One region of the Paenibacillus sp. F411 genome, then DNA from elsewhere that is predicted to be linked to it. Evidence: predicted binding sites of a transcription regulator. Region 1 holds the regulator's gene; each other region holds the start of a gene.
The links. Region 1 encodes LexA, which represses DNA repair genes until DNA is damaged. Its sites were predicted from a motif close to CGAACATATGTTCG; they were not measured.
Positions count from the first base shown of each region.

Region 1 (4,495 bases):
CCAATCCCTCTTTAATGGCAAAGAGAACGCATTTGTCGATGAGAGTGATGAGCTTGGCCTGAGCGCTACGGCACGTCATTTCATGGCAGGAATTATGAAGCATGCCCGCGCATTTGCAGCCATTACAAACCCTACAGTGAACTCTTACAAGCGTCTGGTTCCTGGCTACGAAGCTCCATGCTATGTAGCATGGTCTGCAAGTAACCGGAGCCCGATGATCCGAATTCCGGCATCCCGCGGCCTGAGCACGCGTGTTGAGGCTCGTAATCCGGATCCGGCAGCGAATCCTTACCTGGCTCTGGCTGTTATGCTGAAGGCTGGTCTGGACGGCATTAAGCGTAAGCTTCCTTTGCCAGCGCCTATCGACCGTAACATCTATGTGATGACGGAAGAAGAGCGTATCGAAGAAGGAATCCCTAGCTTGCCTTCTAACCTGAAGGAAGCGCTGAACGAATTGATTCGCAATGAAACGATCTGCGAAGCATTGGGTGAGCACGCCCTGTCCCATTTCTACGAACTGAAAGAAATCGAGTGGGATATGTACCGCACACAGGTTCACGGATGGGAACGCGATCAATACATGACCATGTACTAAAAGAGGAATCCCTTGCGCCGTATGGCGTGAGGGGTTTTTGTTTTGGGGGGCAACACGAATCGGTATAAGGAATATATTTGAACACCCACAATTCACCCACAAATTACTCGAAAATGTTTTTAATGTGACACTCGTACTTATACATATTCGTAGCCTCAAGTTTTTTAGACACGTGAGCGTACGCAGTAGATGTGATTTTCATCCTTCCGTGACCTAAGCGTTCTTATACATGTTTGAGAGTAAACGGGGATTTCCAATAATTAAATATAAAAACGATATTTAGGCTCAAAACCGAACTATAAAATTTAAATCCAAACAAGCAAGTGATCCAAATAATCTGATAGATGGAAAATTTATCTTCCTCATAAAGAGCTAGTATATATGTGGTAGAATTAACTGAATAATACACAGTGAACGACGTCCTGTTTTAAGTACTTCTACAAACCTTCATCAGGGTTCAACTCAGGAATGTACTCGGGCAAAAAACTTAAGACAGTCAGCCGTGGTTTGCTTCAAGGGACACCAGTTGTATTGTAAGGCGGTCAGGTAAGTAGGAATTATTGACTCATTCTCAAATTGCAGATGATCGATACGCCCGTCCACCATTTGTTTTTTAGCGCTGGCATGCTTTCCTCGTGAAACGGAGCTTTTTTAGGGATCGGCTTTTGCCATCTTGTAGGTCGTTTTCGCAGAATTGAAGCCCAGCGTGACAGTAGTTTAGACACCTTTTTCCGCATTGTGTTCTCATCAAATTGGATGGTTGTTAGTTTAACGAAACCTCTGCGACTTGGCGTATCTGTTCATCCTTGTGCATCAAAGTAAGGCACGGGAAACAGTGTGAATTTGGGACATTACATAATGTCTTCCTTAATATGATGTGCAATCATAGGATAGAAGAATACAAATAGAAAAATTGTTTTCTAGGAGGAGAGATGATGAGAAAGTTACGTGTTTTGCTTATATTAATTACGACGCTATTATTCATTATGGGTTGTAAGGGGGAGGTTGAAGTTACGAAGGATACTCATGAAGTTAATAAACCTGTACCAGATAACAATGCATTATCAAATCAAGTGATAACGTATGAAAATTTTGACAAACTATTTTTTGATTCTGCTAAAACTTTAAAAATTGAAGGATTTGACTTAAAAAACGGAACTTTTGAAGAGGAGTTAGTAATAGTCGATAAGGATTTATCGTTTAACACACGAGAGATTTTATCTTTGGAAGGAAAGATAGAAAATAACACACCAATACGAACAACTCAAAGAATGCTAATTTTTGAAGATGAAGATACCACTAAGCAAGTAATTATAAAGTTTGCCTACACTAAAAATTTTATAGGAAACGACATTATTGAATATAGTAAAACTAAAGGTCTATCTGACATTGATCAGAACCTATCTCAAAAAACAGATATTTTAACTTTTAGCTATAAAAACTTGATAATTATTGTCCACCAGAATGCAGAGGCTAAAATAGATAGCGAAATAACAAAAAAAGCTACAAGAGCCATTCAGTCTTATCTAAAGAATTTCTAAACTCCAAAATTTATGTTTTATAATTTTATGATACAGTGGCAGCTTTTTTATATCGGAAGCAACAACAAAAAAGATAACCCTGCACAAAGTACAGAGGTCATCTTCTCTTAATTAGATGGTGAATATTCCTAATGAATATCTCTAAAAATGCCTACTACTTTACCTAAAATCGACACATGATTCAAGCGAAGCGGCTCGTACGCCGAGTTCTCTGGCTGAAGACGGATATGATCCTTTTCCTTATAGAAGGTCTTGACTGTAGCTTCGTCCTCTTCGGTCATGGCGACGACAATATCTCCATTGTCCGCGGTCTGCTGCTGTCTTACGATCACGTAATCTCCATTGATGATTCCGGCCTCAACCATACTGTCGCCAGCGACGGAAAGCATGAAAATCTTGTCATCGCCAACAAAATGCTGAGGCAGCGGGAAGTAATCTTCAATATTCTCCGTAGCGGTGATCGGAACGCCGGCGGTAACCTTACCGACTACAGGCACTCTGGAAATCGTATGCGTGAAAAGATTGCTGCTCTCTGACTCTTCCTGGCCCAGCAGTTCAATCGCTCTAGGCTTAGTAGGGTCTCGGCGAATCAGGCCCTTCTTCTCCAGACGGTCTAAATGACCGTGTACCGTAGAGCTGGAGGCCAGTCCGACGGCTTCGCCAATCTCACGAACTGAAGGCGGATACCCTTTACTGCGTACTTCTGTACGGATAAATTCCAATATGGCCAATTGGCGGCTGGATATCTTCGACATTCCTTATCAACCCCATTTATGTAACGTTTGGTAAAAGTATAACATAGAACTACCGTTCGTACAAACATTAGTTCTAAATAATTTTTCTCGGAACAATTGTTCGTAAAAAACGCTTGAAACAAACAAGTGTTCTTGTTATAGTAGATTCAAACAGAACATTTGTTTGGGAGATGATCGACATGCTGAAATATAGTACTTATCGGAGTATTTATGACCACCCGGCGCAGCCGCAAGCTAGTGCACAGGGGAGGAAGTCCTTATCTCAAGCTTTGAATTACATAATGTCTTTAAACCGCAACAAGCTGTTAGGCATTCTGTTCGTGTTCTTTCTGGGCTTTAGCAGCGCATTGACTGTATTTGCAAACGGGGAAGAGGAACCTGCTGAGGTGAGGGAGATCGTTGTGCAGTCAGGTGACACCTTATGGAGCATTGCAGCTAGTCACAAGCCGGATTCCATGGACATCCGTGACTATATTCATACCATTGCGAAGTTTAACGGACTGAATAGCCATGATATTAAATTCGGAGAGGTTCTGAGTTTACCCCTCTACTAAACTGTCATAGGAAATAGGCTTATCTTATACTCATTCCCCTTGATCTGCATTATTTAAAATGACGTATCTGTTTCTTCACAGATGATGATATAATATATCTGACTCTTTCATAATAAAGAGCTTGGTCAAGGCCGCTTTCTTGACAAGCTCTTTTTCTCATGTCACAGTTAGAAATGAACATATAAGTGGAGGTATTCAGATGGACATTGATGCATTGGTGGAGCGTATTAACGTTCTCGCGAGAAAGAATAAGACGGAGGGGTTAACGGAGCAGGAGCAGCAGGAGCGTGCTGAGCTTCGTGAAATCTATCTCAATAATATAAGAAGAAATTTCCGGCAGCAGCTGGATTCCATTGAATTTGTTGATGAAGAGCCCGGTAAAGGGAAAGGCTTAAAGCATTAAGTCTGCTTTTTAAATAAACATGAATAAAGGGGTAAGGACATGTCTCGTTCATGGGAAAGAAAAGTAAGCAAGAACCTGGCCCAGGTCAATAAACAGCGTAAGAAGCAGGGCCAGACCTCTATTGGCGGTAACGGTACAGCGGCTGATGGACACATTTTTAAGGGTCGTAAATATGTACTGCCGATTGTGCTTCTGGCCCTGGCAGGTCTGTACGCTTTGTTGGGCAGAGCTACAGCGAGCGCGGCTGGAGCAAGCGACGTTCTGAACTGGGTAGGAGTTAGTCTGTATGTGCTGCTTGCGATCATGATTTTTTTGAGAAAGCCGTTCTTGAAGGTTGGCCGAAATACGCTGTCAACGTTCAAATTCAATCGCGAACGGAAGCTATCACCTTCCGAAATTAGCAAGATTCGGCTTTTGAACGGCTCTGTCGTTATTGAGACGTCAGCAAAGGGCGGCAATTGGGTGTTTTCCCGTCTGATTAACCGATATGATACGGATGCTATGGGGAAAAGGCTGGAGGAATTCGCCAGCATGCACCAAATTGCGGTGGAGCGGAAGTAACCGACAAATTACAGAAGATTGAAGGGGAGAGGGACATGTCTACTGCTGCTGTGTTGTTTGATTTGGATGATACCCTGCTATGGGAT
Region 1 is NZ_JAGFIP010000002.1:233,072-237,566, reverse strand. It holds gene glnA (type I glutamate--ammonia ligase) at 1-595, shown strand, start outside; gene JJQ72_RS03530 (hypothetical protein) at 1,528-2,136, shown strand; gene lexA (transcriptional repressor LexA) at 2,265-2,891, opposite strand; gene JJQ72_RS03520 (LysM peptidoglycan-binding domain-containing protein) at 3,071-3,445, shown strand; gene JJQ72_RS03515 (DUF896 domain-containing protein) at 3,645-3,848, shown strand; gene JJQ72_RS03510 (hypothetical protein) at 3,888-4,409, shown strand; gene JJQ72_RS03505 (HAD family hydrolase) at 4,445-4,495, shown strand, end outside.

Region 2 (4,495 bases), on a different contig from region 1:
CCTTCCTGGCTTAGCCGCTGCAGTGATTTCTGAATGGCATCCTCGGTCATTCCTTTCTGCATCAGCCGCTGCTGAATCTCCTTCGCCGTTCTCGGCTTTCGTTCCAGAAATTTTAATGATTCCACATAGGCACGCTGTTCTTCGTCAGCCATTACGATGTCCAATAGCTCTGCTTTATGGAAGACAGCATCCTTCGTCATCACATACTTGATCATCACGTCCTCATGCACAGACATACTATACGGTCCAAACCATATAAGATAGCGATGTCTTGGCTTGCGAAGAGCTTCTACAGCTGTAATGATTAGGTCCTCTCCCTCTGGAAAATCCGATAAATCCGTTCCTTCCAGCTGTTGTTCCTGTTGATAACGATGCATGAGTCCTCTCCTTCCAGCTTTGCTGTACCATGACTCCACGTTACAGATGAAAAAAAACACCGTGTTCTTCAACACGGTGCGGGATTTTCACACGATCTACCATGAAAAGGAGATCAATTATTCTGCCTTGAACAATTCCTGTTCTTCCATATCTTCCTGTGCTTTCTCGCTATCGCTCTGCACGGGAACATTCGTTGTCAGGTTACTGGCCTCACGAATCTTGTTCTCGATCACTTCAGCAATTTCCGGGTGCTCCTTCAGGAACTGCTTCGCATTCTCCCGGCCCTGTCCCAAACGATCACCGGAGAAGGAGTACCATGCACCGCTCTTGTCCACAATGTCCAGTTCCGTGCCAATATCAATGAGGCTGCCCTCTCTGGAAATACCTTCACCGTACATAATATCCAGCTCCGCTTGCTTGAACGGAGGCGCTACCTTGTTCTTGACTACCTTGACACGGGTACGGTTACCCACCACGTCGTTGCCCATCTTGATGCTCTCAATCCGGCGCACGTCCAGACGTACCGTAGAGTAAAACTTCAGAGCTCGTCCGCCCGGCGTCGTTTCCGGGTTACCGAACATGACGCCAACTTTCTCGCGCAGCTGGTTGATAAAGATTGCAATGGTCTTGGATTTGCTGATAGCACCCGAAAGCTTACGCAGAGCCTGTGACATCAGACGCGCCTGCAGACCCACGTGGGAATCACCCATATCGCCTTCGATTTCCGCTTTCGGCACCAGTGCTGCTACAGAGTCAATGACAATAATGTCAACCGCCCCACTGCGAACCAGTGCTTCGGCAATTTCCAAAGCCTGTTCTCCCGTATCCGGCTGGGAAAGCAGCAGTTCGTCAATGTTAACGCCCAGTTTGTTTGCATAAGATGGATCCAGCGCATGCTCCGCATCAATGAATGCAGCCTGTCCGCCCACCTTCTGAACCTCAGCGATGGCGTGCAGTGCCACTGTTGTCTTACCCGAGGATTCCGGTCCGTATACCTCAACAATACGGCCTCTTGGAAGTCCGCCTGTACCTAAAGCTATATCTAACGCCAAGGAGCCGCTTGGCACGATTTCAACTTGCATATGAGTAGACTCACCGAGTTTCATGATGGAGCCTTTACCGAACTGTTTCTCAATCTGGCGGAGCGCCATATCCAGCGCAGCACGACGATCTGACAATTCATCCACAACCCTTCAAATGTTGATAACATAATAATACCTTGTTTTGATACGTTTGCCAAGCTTTTTTTCGAACATACATTCGTTTTTTTGTGTGCCGCTGTTTACCCCCTCAAGGAGCCCCGGCACGTGACAAAAAAATAAGAACCGCGGCTTTCCTCTATAGAATGCCACGGTTCTTCCGTATCTCCATTATACCTGTCTGAGGAGAATGCGGCAAGTAAAATGTTAAAATTTTACTGCTCGGTTGCTTTCAAGCGTCTCCACAAACGATACAGCAATGCTTTGGTCGCCCGAACCCGAATCGTCTCCCGATTTCCCTTGATGTGCAGCTCGTGAACCTCTGTCTTCTTACCGCGCTCGGCAATTCCGATATATACAAGCCCGATCGGCTTGCGCTCCGCATATCCCGGACCAGCCACCCCTGTGATCGACAAACCGAAATCACTATCTGTAATCATTCGGATTTGCTCACAGAGCACCTCGGCCGTTTCTGCTGAGACCGCTCCTGCCGCGTTCTCCCCTTCCAGCAAATGTAACGGTACGTTTACCAGCTTATGCTTCATTTCGTTCGTGTAGCAGACCACACCTCCGCGCAGCATTGTGGCACTTCCCGGAATGGACGTCAGCGTTTCCATAACGAGCCCCCCGGTGCAGCTTTCGGCAGCGCTCAGTGTCAGGCCCTGATCGGCCATCAGGTCTACGATCACCTGCTCGATCGGCACATCCTGGCTGGCATACATGTGATCCGGCACGATAGCTTCAATCTCAGCCTGCAGCTGATCCAGCTTCTCCATCGCCTTCAATTCACTGTCTGCTTTCGTGGAAATACGAACCGTAACCTCTCCATCTTTGGCGTATAACGCAATCGTAGGGTCACTCTGGGCCGTAATCAGGTCTGTAAGACGGTCATCCAATGCCGACTCTCCAATGCCGGCGAATTTCAGCATCTTGGAGTAAATAGGCAGCTCATCGGTCAGAACATGCTGCAACAGCCACGGCTTGACCTCCTGTTGAAACATGGGGATCAGCTCTTTGGGTGGTCCCGGCAGCATTATATAATGTCTGCCATCTTTAGACACCGCATTGCCTACTGCAAGCCCGGTTTCATTGTCCAGCGGGGTACCGCCGTCAATGGCCAGTGCTTGGCGCTTGTTGTTCTCCGTCATCGGCTTGCTGCGATCCTGAAAAAAGCGCTCCAGCTTATCCAGCGCAAGACGGTCATAGTGAAGCTTCGTGCCCAAGTATTCGGCCACCGCTTCCTTCGTCAAGTCATCCTGGGTCGGACCCAGTCCACCGGAGAGAATGACAATATCGGCTCTCGCGCTGGATAGCTGCAGCGCTTCCTTCAGACGTGACAGGTTGTCGCCCACAACAGTCTGATAATACACATCGATTCCCATTCCAGCCAGCTCTCTGGATAAAAATTGTGCGTTCGTGTTCACGATCTGCCCCAGCAGCAGCTCTGTACCTACAGCAATAATTTCAGCCTTCATAGCTCCCAGCCTCTCTGTATGTCGTGATCTCAAATTTTATAGCTATACGATGGGCACTTTATGGAAGAAAAAAGCAATAGGATTTCTCCTATTGCTATGACGCGCCAACACCGCGCAAAAGATGCTTGTTCTTTACAAAGTATTCGACTCCGGAGTAAATCGTTATGATCGCTGCAGCCCAGATGGCAATGCGATCAAACGGAATTCCGACAAATACGAACGGAAAATTGTTGATCAACAGCGCCGAGATCGCCACAATCTGAACAATCGTCTTCAGCTTTCCAGAATTTCCTGCAGCTACTACTGCGCCGTCCAGCAAAGCAATCTGCCTCAGGCCTGTAACCGCAAACTCCCGGCTGATGATGACGACCACGATCCATGATTCTACCTTGCCCATTTCGACCAGAGAAATCAGTACCGCCGCAACGAGCAGCTTGTCAGCCAGCGGATCAAGCAGCTTTCCCAGGTTGGTAATCATATTGTGCTTCCGGGCCAGGTACCCGTCTATCCAGTCCGTGCTTGCAGCCAGAATAAATATCAAGGCTGCGATCAGCTGATTAAAGGGCAGCGAGAAGCCCTCCCACACAATCGGCTCCGGATAAAAATCAAAATCGACGAGCAGAAAAATCATCATAACGGGAATCAAGCAAATTCGCGCGATCGTTATGCGATTCGGTAAATTCATGAAACAGCCTCCCTGCAATGGGGTTCTTCTCCTAACGAGCCGTGCCGTCAGCTTCAAGCGAATCGGCTTCCAGCGCCGTAGTTGTATGTAAATGCATAACCTACTGAATGCCTCAATGCCGAGTTTCAGTATAATATTAAGCACTGCACCGTGTCAAAAAGAGAACGAGTTTCTTCCGTGTGAGCCTACATTATGATTTCAGGTTCGTAAATTGAAGGTCCAGCGGCAGATCGGCCTTACGCAGTAGCTGCATAACGTCCTGCAGATCATCCCGGCTCTTGCCAGTTACACGAATCTGGTCCCCTTGAATCTGGCTCTTTACCTTCAGCTTAGAATCACGGATCAGAATGTTAATTTTCTTCGCATTCTCCTGATCAACTCCTTGCTTCAAGGACAGACGCTGACGCACCGTGCCCATGGAGGCCGGCTCAAGCTTGCCGTATTCGACATTTTTCAGCGACAAGCCGCGCTTGACCATCTTGGTCTGTAAAATATCAATGACCGCATTCAATTTATACTCATCATCCGAAACAATAACCAATGCGTCCTTCTCCAGCTTCAGGCTGCTCTTACTGCCCTTGAAGTCAAAGCGGTTCTCAATCTCCCGCTCCGTTTGAGTGACGGCATTGTTCAGCTCCTGCATGTCCATCTTGGATACAATATCAAACGAATTTTCTGAAGCCATTAGCTGTGACCATTCCTTTCAACGACATAATATTTATCTATTATAAGAGATTGTTAGGCATGAAGTCTAATGC
Region 2 is NZ_JAGFIP010000007.1:27,651-32,145, reverse strand. It holds gene JJQ72_RS09240 (regulatory protein RecX) at 1-377, opposite strand, end outside; gene recA (recombinase RecA) at 495-1,556, opposite strand; gene JJQ72_RS09230 (competence/damage-inducible protein A) at 1,793-3,052, opposite strand; gene pgsA (CDP-diacylglycerol--glycerol-3-phosphate 3-phosphatidyltransferase) at 3,147-3,737, opposite strand; gene JJQ72_RS09220 (YajQ family cyclic di-GMP-binding protein) at 3,928-4,422, opposite strand.
Region 2: the regulator LexA is predicted to act here: its motif matches at 1,628-1,641, upstream of recA (recombinase RecA).

Region 3 (4,495 bases), on a different contig from region 1:
AAACTCTAAAAACCCGATATGTTTCAGATCGACATTAATAGCAATTAAAAAAACTGGATACATGAGAATATTTAATAGGGTAGAAACGCTGGACACCTGAACAGGTAAAAGCGCTATACCAAACGCAGCAAATGCTAAAGGCATGGATATAAAGACTGTAATCAGCATTAATATCAATAATTTAAATGAAAAGATATCATAAATAAGGGTCAGGATCGTTGTGAAAATCATTAAACTTAAAATAGCAAAAGCAACTTGTGTCAGGACTATCCCAAAAATGATAGGGTATTTACTGCCTGCTATTAAAGTATACGTCTTCAATAAACCACTTTCTTTAAGCCTTGCTGATTGTAATCCAATTCCATTTAAAAACGTACTAATGATAATAAATGCCCAAAACCAAAACATATATTTCATCATATCCAAATTACTGCTTGTAGAATCCAATACTCCCCTTTGCATAACTAATGCTATAAAAAGAGGGAAAATCACCGTCCACACAAACGCCACCTTTTCAAAAAGCAACATTTTTAAATTCAGTAAAGAAAAGCCAAATGTTCTTCTCACACTATTCTACTCCCTCGCAAACAATTTGATCTTTATTATCAAGTCATCTAAGGAACCAATCCTTTGTTCAACTACCCGACAACATCTGCTGAATAATGAAGCTTTGTTTCCTCGTCCGCTCCTCCGTACGTTTAGAAAAACACGCCGCGAGCGTAAGGTGGTAAAAATGAAGATCAACCCTCTTCGATAGAAAGCCCTCCAACAGCTCTAACCCCTTCAACAGCGAGTAAATACATTTCATGCTCCATCGCCAGCTCGCGGACCCATTCCCGGTAATCTTGCTCCGCTGCCGAGCGTTCTGCCTCTGTTAAATATCGATCCTCTACTAGCTGATGCCCCCGGCTCGCAGCAACCTCCGCCCAAATTCCCGCTGCGGTTTCAAAACCTTCCCATCCTCTAACGCTTTTTTCCGATTGATTCGTTACGCTCACCTGAGTTAATGCATTTTGCTTAAAATAAACTTCCAGCTGATCTGCAATGGCATTGTCCATCCCAACATCGCTCCGCCAATCTAAAAACCTGCGGTAGAAATGCGCCATGGATGCAGGAAACTCCGGTTCTGTGCGGAGCTTTTCATGATTATAATCAAGCACCAACACCTTTCCTCCCAGCTTTACTGCCCGAATCATTCGCTGTAGCGCTAACTCGGGCTGATCCAGCCATTGAAGTACACGGGAGGCATTAACAACATCGAAGGCTGCCTCATAACCCATCTGATATATATCCCTCACCTCAAACGACAGCTGCGGAATATGCCGGTACCGTTCCTTTGCTTCTATAATTAATGCTTCGCTGCTGTCTATACCAACGACTTTGCCGCCAGGGCCAACCAGTTCTGCAATGCCGTAGGTTATCGCTCCGTTTCCGCAACCAACGTCCAGTATGTGCATGCCTGGCTTGACTAATTCGCTCAACCGTTTGTTTGAGTGGTGTATGGACCTGCTGTTCAAGATCCGGTTAGTACTTTGCGGCATCTTCGCTCTGTTTAATGCCTGTTGGTTCATTATGAGTCGCCTCCTTATGTTTGCTAGCCATTTGAAGTCCTTACCAATTTTTTCATATAGCTTAACTTAAAATTCTTCCAAAGACAATGACAGACCTAACAGAACTATATTTACCACTTGAATAAAGAACGTATGTTCGGTGTATAATATATTAAACGATCCTCGAGCACACATACAAAGGCCGGCAGGATGCCGGCGAATCGCTGATCCTTTACATAAGAGTCTGAAGGAAGGGAAGGAATGAGAACATGCGTAAACGTCAGCAGCGTGTTATTTTTCTGGCCGACTGCCAATCCTTTTATGCTTCTGTGGAGAAGGCCTCCCATCCCGCTTACCGCACCAAGCCGCTGGTCGTCTCCGGCGATCCCTCCCGGCGCAGCGGCATCATTCTGGCCGCCTGCCCCCTTGCGAAGGCTTATGGCGTAACGACTGCCGAGCCGCTGTGGCAGGCTCAGCAGAAATGCCCGGAGGTCATTGTCACCCGGCCGCGCATGAGCGCCTATATCCGCGTGTCGCTCGCCATTATGAGCATCCTGGAATCCTACTCGGATCTGGTGGAGCCGTTCAGCATTGACGAGCAGTTTGTCGATGTGACAGCAAGCCTCTCACACTTTAACTGCACGCCTGCGGAGCTGGCACGCCATATCCAGATGCGCGTCCGGGAAGAAACCGGTATTTATACCCGCATTGGCATTGGACGCAACAAGATCCTGGCCAAGATGGCCTGCGACAACTTCGCGAAGAAGAATGAGTCCGGCATTTATGAGCTGGATGAGCAGCATCTGGATGCCCTCTGGGCTCGTCCCGTGAACAGTATGTTCGGCATCGGCTCCCGCACGATGCGCCATCTGGCCCGCCTTGGAATCCATACCATCGGGGAGCTGGCACAGACGCCTCTGGGTGAGCTCAAGCGGAAAATGAAGCGCCATATGAAAAAAAACTGCGATATCTGGTGTGAGGTGCTGTGGCGGACCGCAAACGGCATGGACGACTCCCCTGTCACCCCGGACGCTTTTGACGGACAAAAGGGTATCGGGCGGCAGACCACGCTTCCGGTGGATTACCATGCCCGGGAAGATATTGACGTGGTGCTGAACGAGCTGTCCATGCTGATTTGTGAACGCGCCCGGGCCAAGGGCTATATGGGAACCGTGGTGCATGCCGGCGCGCAGGGTGCGGATTTTGACCGCCCTGTCGGCTTTTCCCGGCAGCTGAAGCTGCCGGAGCCGAGCCAAATTTCCCGGGAGGTATATGACGCGGCCAAGAAGCTGTTCGATACCCACTGGGACGGCGGACCCGTTCGAAAAATCTGGATTTCCCTCGGAGAGCTCCAAAGCGATGAAGTATACCAGCCCTCCCTGTTCGGCAACCGCGACAGACTGAGGCATCTGGAGCTGACGATGGACGGGATCCGCCATTTGTTCGGGCCTGCCTCGGTGTACTTTGGGTCTTCCCTGAGAAACACCAGTCAGCTTAAATTTCTAAACGCCAAGATTGGAGGACATTACAAATGAAGAAGCTCGAAGGCAACGGATTGTGGCAATCCAGCCGGATGATGCTGTTCGAGCATCGGGATGCCATTTTATCCAAGCAGGAGCAGAAGCAGCGGCAGACCCGCCCGATCCTTGACGAACAGGAGACCGAGCGCATTGCGGAGAAGCTGAGTCAAGCCTACCACAGCGGTGCGACCGTACAGATCCAAGTATACGGAGAATATGGCAATCAACAGGTGGAGGGCAGCATCTCCCGCATTGATGCTCAGCTGCAGCGGCTGCGCATCCAGCATATGTGGATTACCCTGGCAGACATTGTCGAAGCAGCCATTGTCAGTCCTGCCGAAGACATTGAGGGGCTGGTCCCGTGACCGTTTCAGACTTTAGCCCAGCCCCGGCAGCAGATGGAATAGCAGCTACTAGCACACAAGGGGCCGCTCTCCTGGATCTGAAGATCCGGGAAAGCGGCCCCTTGCGCCAGTGGAAGGCTTAGACTTAATGCGGCACGAACAGCAGCTGCAGCACGAATAATACAGCAAAAATATACAGCAGCGGATGAACCGCCTTCGCTTTGCCGCTCACAAGCTTCATTAGCGGATAGGAAATGAAGCCGAGCGCAATACCGGTCGCAATACTTGAGGTCAGCGGCATTGTCAGAATGACAATGAACGCAGGAAAAGCTTCATCGAATTCCTTCCAGTGAATACTGCTTACATTCCCCACCATCAGGCAGCCCACGATAATCAGGGAAGGGGCCGTGATCGCCGACAGACCGGACACCGCTCCGATTACCGGACCGAAGAATGCCGCAACTCCGAACAGCGCTGCCACCACGACAGCAGTCAGGCCGGTTCGTCCGCCAGCGCCTACTCCTGCGGCAGATTCAATGTAGGCCGTCGTCGGACTCGTACCTACCATGGAGCCGGCCACCGTGGCCACGGAATCTGCGAGCATAGCACGTTCTGCACGGGGCAGCTTGTTATCCTTCATCAGCCCGGCTTGCTGGGCTACACCGACAACCGTTCCGGTCGTATCAAACAGCGTTACCAGCAGGAACGAGAAGACCACAGCATACAGGCTGTGCGTGATCACATCCCCTGCCGCGGCGATCGGATTCCACACGAGCAGTCCTTCCGGAAGCGAAGGAACGGACAGGACACCGTCAAATTTCAGCATCCCGGCAAAATAGGCAATAACACCGGTCAGGATCATGCCGATGAACAGCGCCCCCTTCACGTTGCGGGCCAAGAGAATCAGTGTAATCGCGAGTCCGGTCAGCGCCAGGACAGCAGAAGGCTGATGAAGATCTCCGAGTGCCACCAGATTCTCCGGGTGGGCTGTAATTACGCCGCTCATCCGCAGGCCGATAAAAGCGATGAACAATCCGATGCCTGCCGTGATTGCATGCTTCAGATTGGGAGGAATAATGTG
Region 3 is NZ_JAGFIP010000012.1:118,912-123,406, reverse strand. It holds gene JJQ72_RS13510 (hypothetical protein) at 1-567, opposite strand, end outside; gene JJQ72_RS13505 (class I SAM-dependent methyltransferase) at 741-1,571, opposite strand; gene JJQ72_RS13500 (DNA polymerase IV) at 1,820-3,085, shown strand; gene JJQ72_RS13495 (YolD-like family protein) at 3,082-3,435, shown strand; gene JJQ72_RS13490 (NCS2 family permease) at 3,560-4,495, opposite strand, start outside.
Region 3: the regulator LexA is predicted to act here: its motif matches at 1,697-1,710, upstream of JJQ72_RS13500 (DNA polymerase IV).

Region 4 (4,495 bases), on a different contig from region 1:
ATAAGCGTTATGTAGCCTGGTCTGAGCTTCTGACGATTGCTGGCATGTGTGAAGAGCTTTCTTATAACTGGAGAGAGCAGTTTACAGAGCAGCAGGTGGAATATGTAGAGAAGCGGGTTATGTCATCCACAGTCCTTGATTTCTGGTTTGAGAAGAATGACAGCATCGAGCCTGCTCAGCGCTAAGGCGTATGTGCGTGCGTGAGTGAATGCTCCGCACAAGGCTGATGTTTCCATATGATGCTTTATTGTTGAAGGCTGCCTGCGGGATGACATTCATCCTGCGGGGGCCTTTTTAATCATGAGAAAGGAGGGCCTGTATGATTAACGACGAGCAGTTAAATGAGCTGCGTTTGTCCGGGGAACGAGTGCGTGTCGTTCGAGATGGTCTGGAAAGCAATGATGTGAGCGGGATTGTAGTCGCCTGGGATGAAGAGCATGTTATTATCCGCCGCAGGAACCGCCGGGTGGTCAAGCTTAGCCGCGGCTACAGCTATCAGCTTCATAGCGAACCGCGCATTAGTCCACTGGATGCCTAGCATAGATTTCTGCCATCGGGACAACCTAGACGGGAGAAGTTAAGCTACAGTGAGGTGGAATAAATCGATGGAATTTCACAGTGATAAGGTCAATGCCTACAAACATGAAATCCACAATCTGAAAACAGCCATGCCGGCCATTGCAGAGTCTTATCATCACTTCACCGGGGTCTGCTTTCAGGATGGGGAGCTGGATGAAAAAACAAAGCAGCTGATCGCGCTGGGGATCGCCATGTTCGCGAACAACGAGCTTTGTACGTATTACCATATGGAAGAGGCAAGGTCGAAAGGGGCTAGTGATGCCCAGATTATGGAGGCTGCTGCCGTGGCCTCGGCTGCCAGTGCAGGACATGCTATGTCACAGGGCTTGATGAGAGTTCAGGCCAATCTGCAATAGCGCAGAGTGACCAATCTTCTCAAGGTGCAAGCACGCCAAGGAACCGTCTGTATTGCAGCCCTGCTGCCTGTCAGGCGGTTCTTTACGTATATCTATATGCTAATGCACTTCAAGGCAAGGGACAGGCAGGCGCAGCAGAAATTTCGGCTTCCGCCTGCGGCGCTTCAGGAAGATGCAGGCCAAGGTAAGCCCGCATGCGGGACATGACCTCCTGCTGGAAACAGGGCCACAGAATTTGAAGAGTACCGATATATCCCCGGCAAGCATAACGGGCCTGAACACCGTCAGCACTTCGGGTGATTTCGATGATCTTGATTGTACGGGTAGCAAATTGGAGCTTGATTTCCTTTAGCATTAGAGCGGTCTTCTTGGCGCCATTGCCGACGAGCTCCACATAAAGCTCGGGGGTCTTAAAGACGCCGCTCTCCTGAATAATCCGGCAGTCCCGTTCAAACACGCGGTGCGTGAATCGAAGCAGCATATAGCTCCTGATCAGTGAACGGTCTTCAGTACTCATTCCCGATACAGCCATGACGATCACCTCAAATGTAGGATTAAAGTACGAACTTATGTTCTTATTTTAACCGAAAGTCTGAGATTTAATCAAGCTTTTAAAAGGTGTTGACACGATATAGCTAGCATGATAAGATATATCTTGTCGCCGCGATATGGATCATGATGGTGACACAAACACAATTTGCGGTCGTGGCGGAATTGGCAGACGCGCACGGTTCAGGTCCGTGTGGGCTAACCCCCGTGGAGGTTCGAGTCCTCTCGACCGCATCACCTTAACAATTAACGAGCTCTTGGAATTGTCCTTGCGACGATTCAGGAGCTTTTTGCATAATTGGGATTTGCAAGGTGCTGCTCATGACCTGTACAGATGAAACATTTGAACTGTGATCTAGAAGTGCATAGATGTTTGCTGTCGTGGATAATGGCTTGAGCACAAGAGGAAAGTGCTGAGTGATTTTCCAGGTTTGATTCGATCACCTAGCGAGAAATTGTGAAATGCACTTTGAGCTACACACCAAGTAGGAACAAAAAATGTCGGAAGCAGGTCCCTAAATAGCTGGAACATGCTCCGACACTATGTCTCGGTCGTCAGCCTTTTAGTTTGTTATTAACATTTTTTTAAGAATTGTTGAATTAGCTCACTGATCTCTTTAGCATGTGTTTCGAGAGCAAAATGCCCAGTATCAAGTAAATGGACTTCCGCAGATGGAATATCACGCTTATAAGCCTCAGCTCCAGCAGCGAGGAAGGCAGGATCATTTTTACCCCATACAGCTAAAAGTTTAGGTTGATACTTACGGAAATAAGCCTGAAAGTAAGGATAAATATCCACATTGGTTCTATAATCAAGAATCAAGTCCAGTTGGATTTCTTCAGCTTCTGGGCGCGACATGAAAGCAATATCCAAGGAATACCCGTCTGGTGAAACAAGGCTGGCCTCAGCTCCATGTAGATACTGAAAGTTACGTATGGTCTCAGGGGTCAAGGAATTGCGACATGCTTCACGATTTTCAGGTGTCGGAGAGTGCCAATACGTCTCCCAGGATCCCCACGCGTCACTAAATCCCTCAGTATAAGCGTTACCATTCTGACTAATAATTGCTTGAACTCTTTCCGGGTGAGCCACTGCCAAACGATAACCAACAGGCGCACCGTAATCAAACACATAAAGTACATACTGTTTGAGACCTAAAGCTTCAGTAAAACCTTCAATAACTTGGAACAGACTGTTAAATGTGAAGTTAAATTGACTGCGGGGCGGAGTTATTGTATGACCGAATCCAGGGAGATCAGGGGCAATGACACGGTATTGTTCTGCCAGTTTGGGAATTAGGTCGCGAAACATATGACTTGAAGATGGAAACCCGTGTAATAATAAAATAACTTGACCGTCTTTAGGGCCGGCTTCGCGATAAAAAACTTCGACATCTCCAACGATTTGCTGATGATAACTAATCTTCATTTATTAAAGTAATCGTATAATAAAAGCATATATTTTACTAACGAATAAATTGAATATCTGCTATTTCGAATTGAAATATAGAAAGGTGATCGATGTGATAGATTTACTAGAAGGTCGTTTTTTTTCTGGCGTTTATTGCTTTGCTTGAAGAAAAAAGTTTCAGTCGAGCTGCGGATCGCTCGGGTTATGTTCAGTCCACTGTAACCACTCATATCCAACAGTTAGAAAAAATTAGCGGACAAAAATTGTTTCATCGATATCCCCGAGGGATAGAACCTACGGAAGCGGGAAAGATATTTGCCAAATATGCTTATCAGTATGTTCACTTAAGTCAATCCCTTAAAGAAAGTATGAATGAACTGGATCAGCCATGCGGAACAATACGTATTAGAACACAGGAATCCTTTTTTCTTACACGAATGCTTCCCTTTGTTCAGGAATACACGAGAAACTCTCCGAACGTAAATTTGCGTATTGAACAAGGGTCGCATCGAGACATCCTAAAAGGTATATTGGATTATGAGCTAGATTTTGGAATTGTTCCTCAAAATCCGAATCGGCATGATATTCTTTTTTATCCAATTATGGATGAGACCATTGTTTTTGCTGCGTCTGAGGATATAGCTCGGAGGGTGGAAAACGCGGGAGTCCACATTCTAAATGACGAGCTTTTTATAAGTAACGGTACCTCTTGTTTGTATCATACGACTGCTGTAGATGTTTTGAATAATGCCGGGATTATCGTTAAAGATGCGTTAGAGCTACCAAGTCTTGAGATGATAAAACAATATGTAAGCTGTGGAAAAGGTTTTGCCTTAGTCCCTGAAATAGCTATCAGCAACGAACTAAAGACTGGTACACTAAAGCTACTTCCTTTTAGTTCCACGATGAGTTTTTCGCATGGTCTAATTGTTCATAAAAATCGTGAGCTTAGTTTTACTGCAAAAAGTTTTCAATCTGACCTCCTGTGTTTTTTTAATGGAAAAAGGGGATAAGAACAGCCTTAAAAAGCTGTATCATCTTAATGCAGATGAAGTTCAGAATGAATCGAACGTGGAAGCGAATGAAATGGCCGTGATCAATGTGAAACCAGAGAATCAAACGGAAAGCGTTAAAGGGATTTTCTAAAGGAGTCTATATCTCTGTAAATGGTATTCGCCGAGTAACCTTTTGGGTGTTCACGGGTATGATAATTGAAAATGGTAACCAACCTCAGGGCCCTCCTGCAAAGGATAACCCTGAAGTTTGCCGTTTCAGACAGTACGGAGAACCGTATCATCGGTAGTGGTAAAGAAGAAGATGAGCTACCCGCGACTGTCGAAAAAGCCGAATCAAATAGGCTGCTGCGTGTTTCTGGGGGGCACAGATAAAGGGGAGGGCCGGTTCAGTTTCTTGTAGTATTCGACTATACAGCACAGCATGGACAGCTCCCAGAAAAGTGATTAACTAGGCTTACCGGAGGCTAGGGTCGTTTTTCGTTCTTTCTGCCAGCTTCGTAATTGATTCAATGTCTTGCTCGGTTAATTGATCCAAAAAATACTTGCGTATTGCCATTGAGACGATGGGCAGAGCTTCATCTAAA
Region 4 is NZ_JAGFIP010000001.1:269,305-273,799, forward strand. It holds gene JJQ72_RS01205 (hypothetical protein) at 1-185, shown strand, start outside; gene JJQ72_RS01210 (hypothetical protein) at 320-538, shown strand; gene JJQ72_RS01215 (carboxymuconolactone decarboxylase family protein) at 606-935, shown strand; gene JJQ72_RS01220 (YhjD family protein) at 1,045-1,467, opposite strand; tRNA gene JJQ72_RS01225 (tRNA-Leu) at 1,635-1,718, shown strand; gene JJQ72_RS01230 (alpha/beta fold hydrolase) at 2,059-2,913, opposite strand; gene JJQ72_RS01235 (LysR family transcriptional regulator) at 3,054-3,908, shown strand; gene JJQ72_RS20780 (DUF4358 domain-containing protein) at 3,892-4,041, shown strand; gene JJQ72_RS01240 (MarR family winged helix-turn-helix transcriptional regulator) at 4,366-4,495, opposite strand, start outside.
Region 4: the regulator LexA is predicted to act here: its motif matches at 1,498-1,511, upstream of JJQ72_RS01220 (YhjD family protein).